DNA from 2 places in the Pelagibaculum spongiae genome. Region 1 is predicted to be linked to the other one. Evidence: predicted binding sites of a transcription regulator. Region 1 holds the regulator's gene; the other holds the start of a gene.

Region 1 (7,640 bases):
ATTACAAGTAATCTACGGTCAACGTTATCCGGTTTCCTGATTGATTTAAGCTTAGCGATTTGAGATAACAGCTCCCTAAGCTGCGCATGCATGCGGCGATTAATTTTTCTGAGGAGTTTATGTCCAAATCAGGATGGCTGGTGCCAGCTTCATTGCTTATCACTTCTATGGCAGCAGCGACTGCCCACGCTGCAGTTTTCAAAGCTGAGCCTTTACAAATTCCTAGCGAATTTAGTGACGTTCAAAAAGGTAACGGTGGCCTTAACTTCCAAGTTAATAGTGTTTTGGTGCAAAACAATCTACCAGATCAGGTGGTTGGGCTAGTTTATGGTGCCGCATCTCGAAATTGTCGAACACGTGATGTACGTTTTAAGTTCACTACAACAGCGGCTTTTTGTGCTCGAGGGCTCAATGGCGTACTCACGACTGACTCTGTTAGAGGGGTTGAGGTTATTGCAGCAGTTCAAGATCCATTAACTGCTGAATCATCAGACCTGTCAATTACTGAAGCAACTAGTGCAGCGACAGGTTATTTTGTAGAAAATGTTGTCAGAGATATTGCCAATACATCAAATGGTATTGAAGTAGTCGGTTATTCTCATTTTGATGTGACAGCAGGTGAATGGCCAACAGGGCAGGCGGTGATTCGCCCGAGCCTAGCAATTAGAAATACTGCTACTCGAACCACTCGGGCGCAATTAAATAACACTGCATTGCCAACTCTTACGAGCTGGGGTAATGAAGATAACATGGCGAATGCGATTAATGCTGGCGGCGTTATTGTGGGTTGGTCTCGTCATTTTGAAGCGGTTGATAGAAGCAGTCTGACTTGTAGTGATGCGGATGATAGTGGTCTGCTTGATGTTTTAAGCAATTGCACGATTACAGATCATCAACGAGCAGTAGTTTACCCCTCAAATAATCGCCAAGCTTTTGATTTAGGTGCTTATCAAACCATCGCGTTTGATGATGTGGATAAATTTTCCTTCGCACTAGATGTCAGTGATGACGGTACTGCACCCGTTGTAGTTGGCAGAGTTGGAGATTTCTCTCGTGCTGAGGGTGATTCAACCATAAGTTGGGCACGAGGCTTCTGGTTTAGAATCACTGATGCTACAGATCCGCAAAATGGCCACGGCACGACCTTTGCCGGTATTGCAGCCGATGGCGATAGCGATAGCGGAATTGTAGCGCCGCTGGTAGATAACGAAGATTACGATACCAGTCTTAGTGCAATAAATACTGGCGGCATTGCCGTAGGATCTTCCCAAGTCTCTGCAACATTGACCGAAGCTATTAGCTTTGATACCTCAAGCCCGAATGAAGCGGCGGTAGGTCTTGGTTATCTTGAAACAGATCTGAGTTCTTCTGCTTCGGCGGTTAGTGACAGCGGTATTATCGGTGGCAACGCGGTTGTGCGTAGAACTTCAGTTTCTACCGGCAGTGAGCGACATGGCTTTTTATATTTTCCTGCTGGCAGTGATGTAGTTAATACCGATTCAGTGGAAATCATGCTCGATGCATCGAATCTGATCGATTGTAGCCAAGGAATTGTGATTACTGGCATCAATAAAATTGTCGGCGATAGTAGCAATCCAGTGATTTATGCATCCGCTGTGGCAACTGCAGCAGCCGATGACAGCTTACAAGGCAAAGTATTTAGCGTTCGTTTGACCCGTGCAAATGACAACGACCCTACTGCGCCTTCAGCACCTCAAGTGTGTGTCCCGGAGAAGCCGCTAAATGATTCGGGTGGTGGCGCGGCAGGCGGGCTAATGATTTTTGCTGGTTGGTTGGCAGTCTGTTTGAGACGTCGTAAATTTTTAAAATGATGTAACACTCAATAGCTGGCCGGTTTTTTCTACCTCAAGGTTTGGTCTAACTTTAAAAGGCTGCCTTGAGGTAGTTGTATCGGGTAAATGTGGTTTGCCAGCGCTACAACAATAACAAGTGACATTGCTGTACCTAGCTAAACCAAAACGACCTGATGCGTGTTTAATGCCAACCCTGAGGAGGAAATGGAAAGCATGAAGACACATAAGCGGGATCGCACGCAAAGAGCTTGGAGTAAAGGGTATCATGCAGGCTTGGTCGGTATGTCCAAAGAAGCTTGTCCGTATGCTGGGTCAGTCAATGTTCGACACAACTGGATGGTGGGATGGCGACAAGCCAAAGAAAATCTATCTCATGGTTTAGAGTGACGGTGTCACTGTTTAATATTAAAACTTAATTTTTTAACCAAAAAGGCCGCTAGATGCGGCCTTTTTGATTTCTGTGGCTTTGCTTATTCTGTTCTAACTAGCTCGAAGTTTAGCTTGTCAATAAGATCATTTATCCTATCGCTACTAGTAAACCTAAAAAACACCTTCAATCGATTAAGAGAAATCCCGGATCACACCAATTGCGATACCTTCAATCGCAAAAGCGGTTTTAGGGGAAACCTTGATCACATCGAAATCTTTGTTTTCCGGGTGCAGTAAAATTTGCTTGCCGGTTTTTTCAAATCGCTTTACGGTGACATCTTCTTCAATACGAGCGACAACAATTTGGCCATTGAGTGCAGTTTGAGCCTGGCGCACTGCCAATAAGTCACCGTCAAGAATGCCAATGTCTTGCATGCTTAAGCCTTCTACTCGTAATAAAAAATCTGGTTTTGAGCGAAATACTCCAGGGTTTACTTGAATTCTTTGCTCGACATGCTCAGCGGCCAAAATAGGCTGGCCTGCGGCAACCTTGCCTACTAATGGTAAGGTTTCGTCTGGGTCATGTTGGTGATCGCCCAACAATCGAATGCCGCGAGATGTGCCAGCCAACAGTTCGATAGCGCCTTTTTTAGCCAAAGCCTTTAAATGTTCTTCTGCAGCATTGGCAGAACGAAAACCAAAATGTTGGGCAATTTCAACCCGGGTTGGAGGGAAGCCAGTCAGCTGAAGGTTTTGCTTGATTACATCAAGGATTTGCTGCTGCCTGTGAGTTAACTTCAGCATGTTGGTACCTGAGTATTAAAACAGTGCTGTTATTATATTCAGTAGTTGGGTCGAGCGCAAAGTTGTGTTGAGTCTATTTTTATCAAGGGAAGTTTGGGACATGACCCAGCTTTAGCTATAATCGCCCGCTTGCTTGTCACCTGTATTGGCTAATCATAGGCCCGCGGATAATTCATGAAGTACCTGATCAAACTATTTCCAGAGATAACCATTAAAAGTAAACCGGTTCGAAAGCGTTTCATTCAACAGCTGAAAAGCAATTTGAATGTACAGCTCAAGCGAATCGACCCAGAAATCAAAGTCTCTGGTAACTGGGATCGGCTCGATGTTGACGGTGTTGTCGAACAGCATCAGGAAGCCGCAGAGCAGGTGCTTTCTTGCACCCCAGGCATTGGAAGTTTCCTGCGGGTGTTCCCGCATGACTTTGAAACCATCGACGATATCTTGCAGCTTGCATTGCCGCACTATACCGAAGTGCTCAAAGGAAAAACCTTCTGCCTTCGGGTGAAGCGTACTGGTAATCACCACGCTTTTAGCTCCATTGATGTTGAACGCCAAGTAGGTGGTGGTTTAAATCAGTTGACCGAAGCGGTTGGTGTTAAACTGAAAAAACCTGATATTACGATCAAAATGGAAATTGTTGGCCAGCAATGCTTTATGGTTCAGCAGCAGCAGCCAGGTTTGGGTGGTTTCCCGCTGGGTACTCAAGATGCTGTGCTATCGCTGATTTCAGGTGGTTTTGATTCTGGTGTTGCCAGTTATTTGGTTAACCGCCGTGGTTTGCAGACGCATTTTTGCTTTTTCAACCTTGGCGGCCGAGCTCACGAAGTTGGTGTTAAGCAGGTTTCTCATCAATTATGGGAAAAGTACTCTAGTTCGCATCGAGTGAAGTTTGTTTCGGTACCTTTTGAAGGTGTAGTCGCTGAGATTTTAACTCGAGTTGAAAATTCGCAAATGGGTGTGATCCTTAAGCGGATGATGTACCGGGCAGCCAATAAAATTGCAGATCGTTTGAAGCTAGATTGTATAGTGACCGGCGAATCGGTCGCACAAGTGTCCAGCCAAACCTTAGCAAACTTGAATGTGATCGAGAGAGTCTCTGAAAAACTGGTGCTACGCCCATTAGTGACTATGGACAAGCCAGAGATTATCGATATTTCTCGTCAAATCGGCACCCATGATATGGCCAGTCAAATGCCTGAATATTGTGGTGTGATTTCGAAAAAACCAACCACGCGTGCTCGTTTGCCAAAAATTGAAGCTGAAGAAGAACGCTTTGATTTTGCTGTGTTGGATAAGGCAATCGAAGATGCAGTAGTTCAGTCAATCGATAATGTGCTGAAAGATATTGAAGAGCAGCCTGAGGTTGAAGTGAAGCAAAAAGCACTGGCAGGTTCAGTGATTGTTGATATTCGCCACCCAGATGAGATAGAAACCAAGTCATTCGCTAGCTTAGTGAGTGAACCTGGCCAAGGTGAGTTATTGGGTGTTGAATTGTTGGAAATTCCATTTTTCAATATTCAAAACAAGGTCACCGAATTTGATCCGGCCAAGCAATATCTGTTCTATTGTGAAAAAGGCGTAATGAGCCAATTACATGCCTTGCATTTAAAAGAGCAGGGGCATGAAAATGTTCATGTGTTTCGCCCACAGAGCTAATCACTTTTAACATTTGAGTGATTTTAGCCATTGTTTTTTATAGGTCGAAGTGGTTTTCGCTTTGGTTTATCTATTAAGAATTGTTTTTACAGAGCATTTATGAAAAAAATATTTCAGTTAACCCATGAAAAAATTAAATATCCTCGTTTGGTCGAATCAGCTAAGCATGATGTTAAAAAATACCTCAAGCGCGAGCGCAACAAAAAATTACCACCGGATGCAGATTATTGGGGGTTCGCTTGTAAGTTCGGTCATGATAAAGAGCAGGCAAAAGAGATCCATCTTAAGGCAATCAACAAGTGTATCGATGAAGTAGAGTCGTTGGCTCTAGAGTCTTTCTACTTAGAAATTCTGGCGTATCCAGCAGTTCGTGAACCTCGCCAAGAGCATGGTTCTTTTGAAGGCGGCTTTACTGCGCAATCAGAAGATCAAGGCGCTTTTGAAAGTGACGTTGATGCTGAAGATGATAGTCCGGCTGAAGATCAGAATTAATCTGATTTTAATAACTGGTCTGGTAGCAATAAACATTTGCCAGAAAAACCGTAAACTTTCAATTTGCGGTTTTTTTATTTGTTTGCCTCTTCAGTAAAATCGGTGGGTTAGTTTTGGTTCGGGTAGTTTTCCAAGGCTATGATAGAGCGCTATCTCAGTGCATTTATAGCTTTTAAATCCATAAGATTTTCTCACCGTCAGTTTTACCTTGGTATTTAAGCCTTCAATAATCCCACTTGAATAAGCTTTTTTGGCCTTAAACCAGTTCAAGATTAAGTCTCGATGATTTCTTATAGTTTTCGCTACTTTCTTCATTGGTTCTATTTTTGATCGCATGGTTCTATTGCACCAACGATCTAAATAATTACCTGCATGATATGCTGAGGTGTACTGCCAAAAGCCATCAAAGTCTTCTTTTAGTAAATACGCTCTGACACTTTTTAGGTTGTATTTCAATAAGGTGGAAAACTAAATTTTGCAACTAATTTTGCCACCCACAAATTTATCTATGACCAACGCTATTGCCTAAAAATTTTTGATTTCAAATGTGAGTTCACGTCAGCTAACATCAACCAACCACTGAAATGAGTTGGAGTGGATGCTTGTAAAAAGCCTTCCTTTTTTATTATGCCAGCACCTCGTGCCATTCTGTTTGACCCGAAAGCGAACCCATATGTGCATGCCTGTTCAAGATGCGTTAGGCGAGGGTGGTTGTGTGGTGAAGATCCTGCGATTGTGCCTGAGCTTCGAAAAAATTATGATCATCGCCGCCAGTGGATTGTCGATCGAATTGATCTGCTGGCGCGGGCATTCTCAATTGATGTAGCAGCCTATGCCGTGATGAGCAATCACTACCATCTGGTGCTTTATGTTGATGTTGCACGAGCCAATAAATGGAGTGCGCGCCAGGTATTATTGCAATATACCAAAGTGTTCGATGCCGAGCCGTTAGTTAAAAAATACCTCAATTCACAAAAGCGTCGCCTACTTAGCGCAGCTGAAATTCATTATGTTGAAGCCAAAGCTGAAGAATGTCGTAAGCGATTGTATTCAATTAGCTGGTTTATGAAATCGATTAATGAACCACTGGCTCGGTTGGCTAATGCCGAAGACCATTGCAAAGGGCGTTTTTGGGAAGGCCGTTTTAAAGCTCAGGCGCTGCTTGATGAACAAGCATTGCTGACTTGCATGGCGTATGTTGACCTCAATCCTTTGCGAGCGGGCATAGCTAAAACACCAGAAACATCGGATTACACGTCCATTCAAGCAAGAGTCGAAACTGAACTGCCTGAAATAGCATCTAACCAAACTCGTATTAAAAATAATAAGAAATCGATTAAAAACCGGCGCTATGATTATCAGTTTGCTCTATTGAAACCTTTTTCAGATAGCGCTCACCTAAAGAATAAATCCAATGAACCACATGTAAAGCAAAAGCCTTTGCCGTTTTCATTAAATGATTATCTGGAGCTGGTTGATGCTAGTGCCCGAATGGCGAGAAATGATAAAAAATATCACATGGATAGCCAACTGCCTCCTATTTTTGACAGATTAAAAATCGATACCACTGCGGTCTGGTGGGCTAAAATCATGAGCGGCCAAAGTAAGGCGTTATCGAACGTTCGAGCATTTGCCCATGCGATAGGCAGTTATCTAAATATCAGCGCGTTCAAGGCAAGAGTGATGCAACAAACGAAAGTTTGGCGAGCAAATCAACCACCACCAAAAAACTCCAGCTAATACTGTTAATTAAATCTGTGTATTTAACTTGCCGGGCATGCCTGGTGTTTCTGTTGTCTAGGTTTTAGATGGTAAATTGTAACCATTCAGCACAATTTAATATAAAAATCGCTTGACAGGTTTTTTGATATTTTCCCGAATTTAAGCACCTCTTTCAGAATACCACTTAAACGCCGCATTAAACTGCTATTAACACACCTGATTATCAATGTTTTTTGCTCAGAATAGCGCATCAGCATTCCGCTTCTAAAAAGTCGCCACAGTAAGCCTCAGAGACAAAAAAACCACCCTGAAAACCTGTGCGATAATAACCGCATGGACTCAATCGAAATTAATAAAACCATCGCTGAAACCGAGCGATTGTTAGCCAAAAGCAAAAGCTTACCGCCCGAACTGGTGGCGATGGTTCGTATGCTGATGCTCGTCGTTAAGATATTGCTTGATAGCAAAGGGCTAAACAGCAAAAACTCCAGCATTCCGCCATCGGCAGATCCTAATCGAGAAAAGAAATCGCGCGCCAAAAGCAATAAAAACCCAGGCGGGCAGCCTGGCCATAAAGGCAGTAATTTATCACCGGTGAAAGACCCAGATGAAGTGCTGGATATTACGATTGATCGTAGCCAATTGCCGAAAGGAAAATACCGTGTTGTTGGCAGTGAAAGCCGCCAAGTAGTTGATGTTCGTATTACCCGATATGTCACCGAATATCGGGCGCAGATTCTACAAGACGAGCAGGGTAACCAGTTTGTTGCTGAGTTTCCG
Region 2 (7,640 bases), on a different contig from region 1:
TTTATTGCGAGAAGATGTTCGTGATTTTGCATTGATTGAAGCAATTGAGAATAATCGACAAGGTGTTTCAGCGCTAATTCGGGATATTTTATTAGTGCATGCTGACTGGCAGATTCCTCTGGAAGACATTAAGTCGCCTTGTTATATCGCCTATGGTAATGCCGATCCTGTAGCAGCCTGTTATGCCGAAACGTTAATTCAGCGATTGCCAAATACCAGACAGGTTTTTCGGGAAGATGAAGGCTTTGCCAGAATGCTTTATTTGAGTTTTTTCGAGATTATCGAGCAAGCGGGTTGGGTTGAGGTTAAATCTGAAAATTTGCCGGCAGAGAAAGTGGGCGATGGAAATTTATATCCGGCATAGATTAAATTCAAAACGTTGTGATTGGTTGGTGTTAAGCACAACCTCAAAACCAATCTCCAGATAGCAGTTCGCCCTCTTAGTCTGAAAAAAATCGGGCTAAGGGGGCAAACTGATTTGAAGCTTGCATCTAACTTATAGCTTGGCTGAACTATCTACCTTGCTACGATCAATTATATGCAACTGGCCATTTTTGAAATGTAATGTCAGGCGACTGTATTGATTTGGCTGGCGTTCACTGGTCAAGCTGTAAACGTATTCCCAATGCCCTGAGTCTTCCATTGAACGGAAGCTTGGGCTGCCAAGCAGATAGTTGACCTGTTCAGGGGTCATGCCTTGCTTGAGTTGCTCGATCTTGTCAGTCGGTGGCAAAGTGCCCTGGCGAATGTCGACCGTATAAATCAGTGAGTCAACCCAACTACAGCCGCTAAGGCCGAGGGTAAGTGCCATAGCCAGTGGCAACATCAGCTGGCGCATGGCGCTACTCCTTGGAAACTTTTGGACGAACGTACAACACCAGATTGTGATCGATTAGCTCAAAGCCTTCCGCTTCAGCAAGTTCTTTCTGGATTCGCTCGATCTCTTCGCTGTGAAATTCTACTACCCGGTTAGTTTCCAGGCAGACCATATGGTCATGGTGCCCACCGCGAGATAGTTCAAACACCGAGTGGCCACCATCAAAATTGTGGCGCAGTACGAGTCCGGCATTTTCAAACTGGGTTAATACTCGATATACCGTGGCCAGACCGACATCTTCGCCAGCTTCCAGAAGTGCCTTGTAGACATCTTCGGCGCTGACATGTCTTTGCTCGGTAGTCTCAAGGATCTGCAGAATCTTGACTCTTGGCAGGGTCACTTTGAGTCCGGCCTTTTTCAGTTCCTGATTTTCCAAAACAATCCTCTTGAATTCTGGTCCTGATGCTACTGGGTGCGAGTAGTCAGACAAATCACACATTAGAGCGCCATGATAGGTGATTAAAAGAATAGTGCCAAGTTGCAACTAAATGCAGTTATCAAACTCCGTTTGTCGCGGCAGTTTTCTGCATGAAAGGCACTCTAACAGCCAATAGGCCTTAGCTGACAGACCAATTTACTGACAGTGGGCGTGCAAATTGTCTATTTTGTAGTGTTATCAATAGTTATCGCCAAGTAGGGATTGGTTACAACTATATCGCTTTTATTCACTTCGTAGCGCATCTTCTAGCAAAGTCGTCGCATGTTGAAGGCCTTGGCGGGTTATTTTTCGACCGCCTAGCATGCGGGCTATTTCCTCAATTCTTTGTTGGGAGGAAAGGCTATCGAAACGGCTGTAGGTATTTTTCTGATCACTTCGCTTGGAAATTTTCAAATGCTGATCACCGCGACTGGCAACTTGTGGCTGGTGGGTGATGCAAAGCACTTGTTGCTGTTTGCCTAATTCTTGTAACAGCTCACCAACCGTTTCGGCCGTGGCACCGCCAATACCCACATCGACTTCATCAAAGCCTAGCGTGGTGTGGCTGCGTGAATCGATGGTGCTGACTTGTAGCGCCAAGCTAATTCGAGATAGCTCGCCGCCAGAAGCAATTTTGCTGATGGGACCCATCGGTTGGCCGGGGTTGGTGGTGCAAAGAAATTCTGCCTGCTCTAAACCACTCGGTCCGGCAGGTTTTGCTTCTAGAGCGACTGCGAACTGGCCCTTGGCTAAATCTAACTTACCCATCATGCGGCTGACTTTGCGAGATAGTTGTTCGGCAGTGGCCTGCCGCGACTGGCTAAGTTGCTGTGCTTGTAGCATGTAATGCTGTTCTAGCGCGGCAATTTGCTCAGCGAGCTGTTCACAATTTAAATCCACTTGCTCTAGTTGTATTAATTCATCATTTAATTGCTGCTGAATTTCATTTAATAGCTCCGGTGCACAGCGGTGCCGTTTGGCCAAACTGTAAATTTCAGATAAACGTTGGTCAACAAATTTCAGCCTTTGCGGGTCTAGGTTGCAGCTTTGACTGTAGTGATTGAGCTCGCTGGCCGCTTCGGCTAGCTGAATATGTGCGCTATCTAGCATTTGGCAAATCGGCTCAAACTGGGTTTCGGTTGCCTTTAACGGCTCTAGCTGTGCCTGCAGACGTTCAATTTCGTTAACTAAACTGCGTTGGCTGCTATCGAGTTGTTGGCCGCAACTTTTTGCAGTGGTGGCGAGCATGCTGACGCTGGATAGTTTTTTTTGTTCTTGTTCCAATTGTGCAATTTCATCGGTTTGCAATTGAAGTTGGTTGAAATCTACCAATTGAAAATTAAGAAATTCAATTCTTTGACCGCGAGTTTGAATGCTATTTTGCAGCGCTTTGAGTTGTTTGAGCTGCGATTGCCAATTACTCCAAGCCTGCTCAACCAGTTGCAGTTGAGGCAATAATTTGCCGCTATGGTCGAGCAATTCTGATTGGGCTTCGCGCTTGAGTAGCAAGTAGTGTTGATGCTGGCCGTGGATATCGAGCAGATAGCGGGAAAAATCACGAACCTTGGCTAACGGCAGCAGGCTGCCATTAATCCAACTGCGAGAACGACCTTCCGGGGTGATGACTCTTCGCAGTACACATTCGTGGTCGCTATCCATTTCATTGTCTTTGAGCCATTGCATTGCTTCTGGTAGTTGCTGCAATTCAAAGCTGGCGCAAATCTCTGCTTTTTCAGCACCGGGCCGCACCGGGTTTTGTTCTAGCCGGCCGCCGCATGCCAGTGTTAGGGCATCTAACAAAATAGATTTGCCAGCACCTGTCTCGCCGGTTAGAACGGTTAAGCCTGGTTGAAGGTCCAGTTCCAGATGGTCGATAATCGCAAAGTTTTGAATGTTGAGTAGCTTTAGCATGGTGTTCAAGCTCAAATCGGTGCGGCGGGATACAAGTTCGCCAAGACTGTATAAATGATCAGTTGTTTTGTAGCACAGGAATAAGACTGTGTAAATATACAGTATCGTAATGGAAGGTAAATTATTATGTCTAAGTAGCTAAAGGAGAGCTAAAAAAACGTGTTGAAATAATTCCTGAATTATTCAATCAAGATTCCGAGTAATTTTTATAGTAAAAACAATATGCTAATAAAGTTGATGCCTTGTTCCTTGTTCCTTGTTCCTTGTTCCTTGTTCCTTGTTCCTTGTTCCTTGTTCCTTGTTCCTTGTTCCTTGTTCCTTGTTCCTTGGTTGGTCATTTCTAATGGTTTGCGCAGGAGGGCGAAAATATTACTCACAACAATAAATTTTTGATTTTTTTGAAAGTTTTTTTTGTGGTACTAGCGGTTGTTTCAGAAAAAAATGTTTTAACCCTTGCCCTTGCCCTTGGTTGTTAGCACTTGATTTGTTATTTATATAATATATGAAGTTTTTATAAACAAAACACATTGTATTGCTTTGTTTATTTTTAAATCGTGAGTGGAATGATGAACCAAAGTTGTACGGTATATTTGTGGTTACCGAAAGGGGCTTCTAAGAGCGTTTTTTCAGGGAATGCGCTTTCCAATATGATGCGGCATGTTGGAACTGTTGGTCATGCAGCGATGCAGATTGGGGGCCACCTCGATACAGGAAAGTACGTTTGTTGGTGGCCTGATCATACTATTGGTCATTCTCATGTTTTGCCTGGGGTGAAGGCGCGGGCGAGTCACTTTTCAGCGGAAGATGATTTTAAAAAAGAGAAAACGCGACCTAGAAATAAAAAAATAAATGACCTATCAATGATTTTGCGTCAATTTTCATCTGAAGGGTTTTCAGAAGAAATGGTGGTGAATATGTTTCATGAGAATATGTTGCATACTGCGATGGGAGTGTCAGAGCAATATATTGATAATTGGTTTGAGCGTGGCCATAACGAAAATGAAGCGGCATTTATTGCCACTGTTATGAATAGTATTAAAGCAAAGAAAGAAATGGCTTTATCTAATTTAGACAAATCTTTTCATGCTAGACCTGATTTTTCAGACCGTTTGCCGTGGCAGGTTAATATTGATGGGCTAGATGAGCAAGCGATGGCAACTGAATGGCAAGCAATTCGAAGTAAGCCAGGTGCACATTATCGGCTTTTTAGGAAGAATTGTGCCACGGTTGTTCATCGAGTATTAGCTGCAGGAGGCGGTGATCAGCGTGCAGGTTGGCGTGCCAGTCATAATTTGATCTGGACGCCTAGTGCGTTGATGACTTATTGCATTAAATTACAAAGATCAAAGAATAAGAGCAAGGAAGCTCTCTATTAATTGTTATTCCACTGCAATTTACTGCGAAGTACTTGAAAGTAATTCTGATCATGCGGGTGAATGAGCTTTAACCGATTAGCCTGCTTTTTAATTAACACGCGATCACCGGGTGCTAAAGGCAAATGCACTTGGCCATCGCAGCTTAATTGCGGGCTGGTTTCATTGTTGTCGGTAATTAGTAATTCAATTTGACTGTCGCCGGGAATCACAATCGGTCGACTATTTAAGGTATGAGCATTCATTGGCACTAATGAAATTGCATCAATGGTCGGGTGCATAATCGGTCCGCCAGCGGATAATGCGTAAGCGGTGGAGCCAGTAGGCGTGGCAACAATAATCCCATCGGCGCGTTGGCGATAAACGAAGTGATCATCGACGGTGACTTCAAACTCGATCATTCGCAAGATTTTGCCAAGGTGCAGCACGATGTCGTTAAGTGCTCGCCCTTCGCCAACCTTTTCACCGTTACGTATCACTTGGCATTCAATTAAAAAGCGCTGCTCTTCAACGTATTTACCATCTAGCACCTGATCGACCAGTGAAAACATGTCATCAGGGTGAATATCAGTGAGAAAACCTAATCGGCCGCGGTTGATGCCCATTACTGGCACATTATGAACCGATAGGGCGCGAGCGGCATTTAACAAACTGCCATCACCACCAACCACTAGAACTAATTGGGCTTGTTGGCCCATTTCTTCTCGGGAGCTGGTGAGATAGTTTTCAGTATTTTCAAAGCCATGTTCCTGGAGTGCCGCAGCAGTCACTGCTTCCAGAATCACACTGATACCTCTGGCTTTTAGGTGCTGGCAAAGTGCGCTGACAGTATCTAATGCTTCCTGATTGCGAAACTTACCGATTACGCCGACCTGGCTAACTGACTGCATGACGGATCCTGACTGAAGTGACTCATCGCATTATGGGGTAAAAAGGCACTAAAACAGAAGAGATTCATAAACTGCAAAGAAAAACCCTTGAATCAAATCTGCTGATCCCCATATAGCCTGTCAGTGAATTGTCGACTTTATATTCTAGATATTGGTGACCCCATGAACGACAAGACAGAGGCTCAGCAAGAGCAGTCTATCGAGAATGAAGCGCAACAGCCTGAACAGGTTGTTGAAGCTGAAATAGAAGTTGAAACTGTTGCCGAACAGGCAGAGTCAGCTGAAGTAGATTTGCAGGGCCAATTAATGGCTGCGCAGAAGAAAGCACAGGAAAACTGGGATCTTGCATTACGCGCCCAGGCTGAAATGGAAAATATCAAACGTCGCGCCGAGCGTGATGTTGCTAATGCGCACAAGTTTGCATTAGATAAGTTTGTTGGCTCGCTGTTACCAGTAGTCGATAGCCTTGAAAAAGCATTGGAAAGCATTGCCGAAGACGATGAAGCCAACAAGGCAATTCGTGAAGGCACAGAAATGACGTTAAAAATGTTCACCGATAGTTTGAGCAAATTTGGCGTGGTTCAGATCAATCCAGTAAGTGAAGTATTCAACCCGGAGCGTCATGAAGCGATGGCAATGCAGGAAGTTGCTGGTTCTGAAGCAAATACAGTGTTGTTTGTGATTCAGAAAGGCTACCTATTAAACGAGCGTCTGGTCCGTCCGGCTCGGGTAATGGTTGCCAAATAGATAGAAAGCAAACAGCAGAATAGCTCTGAAAAAAATAAGGGCTTGAACTGAAAAACGCTGTCCCCATATCAGGGGCAGACTTTAACAAGCGTTAACAGATTTAATCGGAGAAGCCATACCATGGGCAAAATCATTGGCATCGACCTGGGTACCACCAACTCGTGTGTGGCAATCCTTGAAGGCAAAGACTGTAAAGTAATTGAGAACAGTGAAGGTGATCGTACGACCCCTTCCATCATTGCTTATACCGACGACAGCGAAATTCTGGTCGGCCAGTCTGCAAAGCGTCAAGCGGTTACCAACCCGACTAATACTTTGAATGCGATCAAGCGTTTGATCGGTCGTCGTTTTGAAGACGACGTAGTGCAGAAAGACATCTCTATGGTGCCTTACACCATCGCTAAAGCCGATAACGGCGACGCATGGGTAGAAGTAAAAGGTGAGAAATTAGCACCGCCACAGATTTCTGCAGAAATCTTGAAGAAAATGAAGAAAACTGCCGAAGATTTCCTAGGCGAAACAGTTTCTGAAGCAGTTATTACGGTTCCTGCTTACTTCAACGACTCACAGCGCCAAGCAACCAAAGATGCTGGCCGTATTGCGGGTCTAGACGTAAAACGCATCATCAACGAGCCAACTGCAGCAGCACTGGCTTACGGCATGGATAAGGCACGCGGTGATTCTACCGTTGCTGTTTATGACTTAGGTGGTGGTACTTTCGATATCTCTATTATCGAAATTGCAGAAGTTGATGGCGAAAGTCAGTTCGAAGTATTGGCAACCAACGGTGATACATTCCTTGGTGGTGAAGACTTTGACATGGCAGTTATTGACTACCTGGCAACAGAATTCAAGAAAGACCAAGGCATCGACCTGAAAGGCGATCCACTGGCAATGCAGCGTTTGAAAGAAGCCGGCGAGAAAGCGAAGATTGAATTATCTTCTAGCCAGCAAACTGAAGTAAACCTGCCTTACATTACTGCTGACCAAACCGGTCCTAAGCACTTAAATGTAAAAATTACCCGCGCTAAGCTGGAATCTTTAGTAGAAGATCTGGTAAACCGCTCATTAGCACCTTGTAAGCAAGCGCTGAAAGACGCTGGTTTAGCAGCATCAGAAATTGATGACGTTATCTTGGTTGGTGGTCAGATCCGTATGCCATTGGTTCAGCAGAAGGTTGCTGAGTTCTTTGGTAAAGAGCCACGTAAAGACGTTAACCCTGATGAAGCTGTTGCCATGGGCGCAGCGATTCAAGCGGGCGTTCTTTCTGGTGACGTTAAAGACGTATTGCTGTTAGACGTTTCTCCACTGTCTCTGGGTATCGAGACTATGGGCGGCGTAATGACTAAGCTGATCGAGAAAAACACCACGATTCCTACCAAGAAATCGCAGATTTTCTCGACTGCTGAAGACAATCAAAATGC

The links. Region 1 encodes LexA, which represses DNA repair genes until DNA is damaged. Its sites were predicted from a motif close to TACTGTNTANNTANACAGTA; they were not measured.
Region 2: the regulator LexA is predicted to act here: its motif matches at 3,291-3,310, upstream of recN (DNA repair protein RecN).

What each region holds. Positions count from the first base shown of each region.
Region 1 covers NZ_QDDL01000003.1:124,155-131,794, reverse strand. Annotated here, with positions in the region: gene DC094_RS09500 (tetratricopeptide repeat protein) at 1-40, shown strand, start outside; gene DC094_RS09495 (hypothetical protein) at 120-1,832, shown strand; gene rmf (ribosome modulation factor) at 2,028-2,201, shown strand; gene lexA (transcriptional repressor LexA) at 2,376-2,987, opposite strand; gene thiI (tRNA uracil 4-sulfurtransferase ThiI) at 3,162-4,646, shown strand; gene DC094_RS09475 (DUF6172 family protein) at 4,746-5,138, shown strand; partial or broken gene DC094_RS09470 (transposase) at 5,229-5,597, opposite strand; gene DC094_RS09465 (transposase) at 5,733-6,878, shown strand; gene tnpC (IS66 family transposase) at 7,194-7,640, shown strand, end outside.
Region 2 covers NZ_QDDL01000001.1:665,612-673,251, reverse strand. Annotated here, with positions in the region: gene DC094_RS02955 (alpha/beta hydrolase) at 1-364, shown strand, start outside; gene DC094_RS02950 (outer membrane protein assembly factor BamE) at 497-838, opposite strand; gene fur (ferric iron uptake transcriptional regulator) at 843-1,259, opposite strand; gene recN (DNA repair protein RecN) at 1,539-3,206, opposite strand; gene DC094_RS22990 (hypothetical protein) at 3,770-4,582, shown strand; gene DC094_RS02930 (NAD(+) kinase) at 4,579-5,469, opposite strand; gene grpE (nucleotide exchange factor GrpE) at 5,632-6,216, shown strand; gene dnaK (molecular chaperone DnaK) at 6,337-7,640, shown strand, end outside.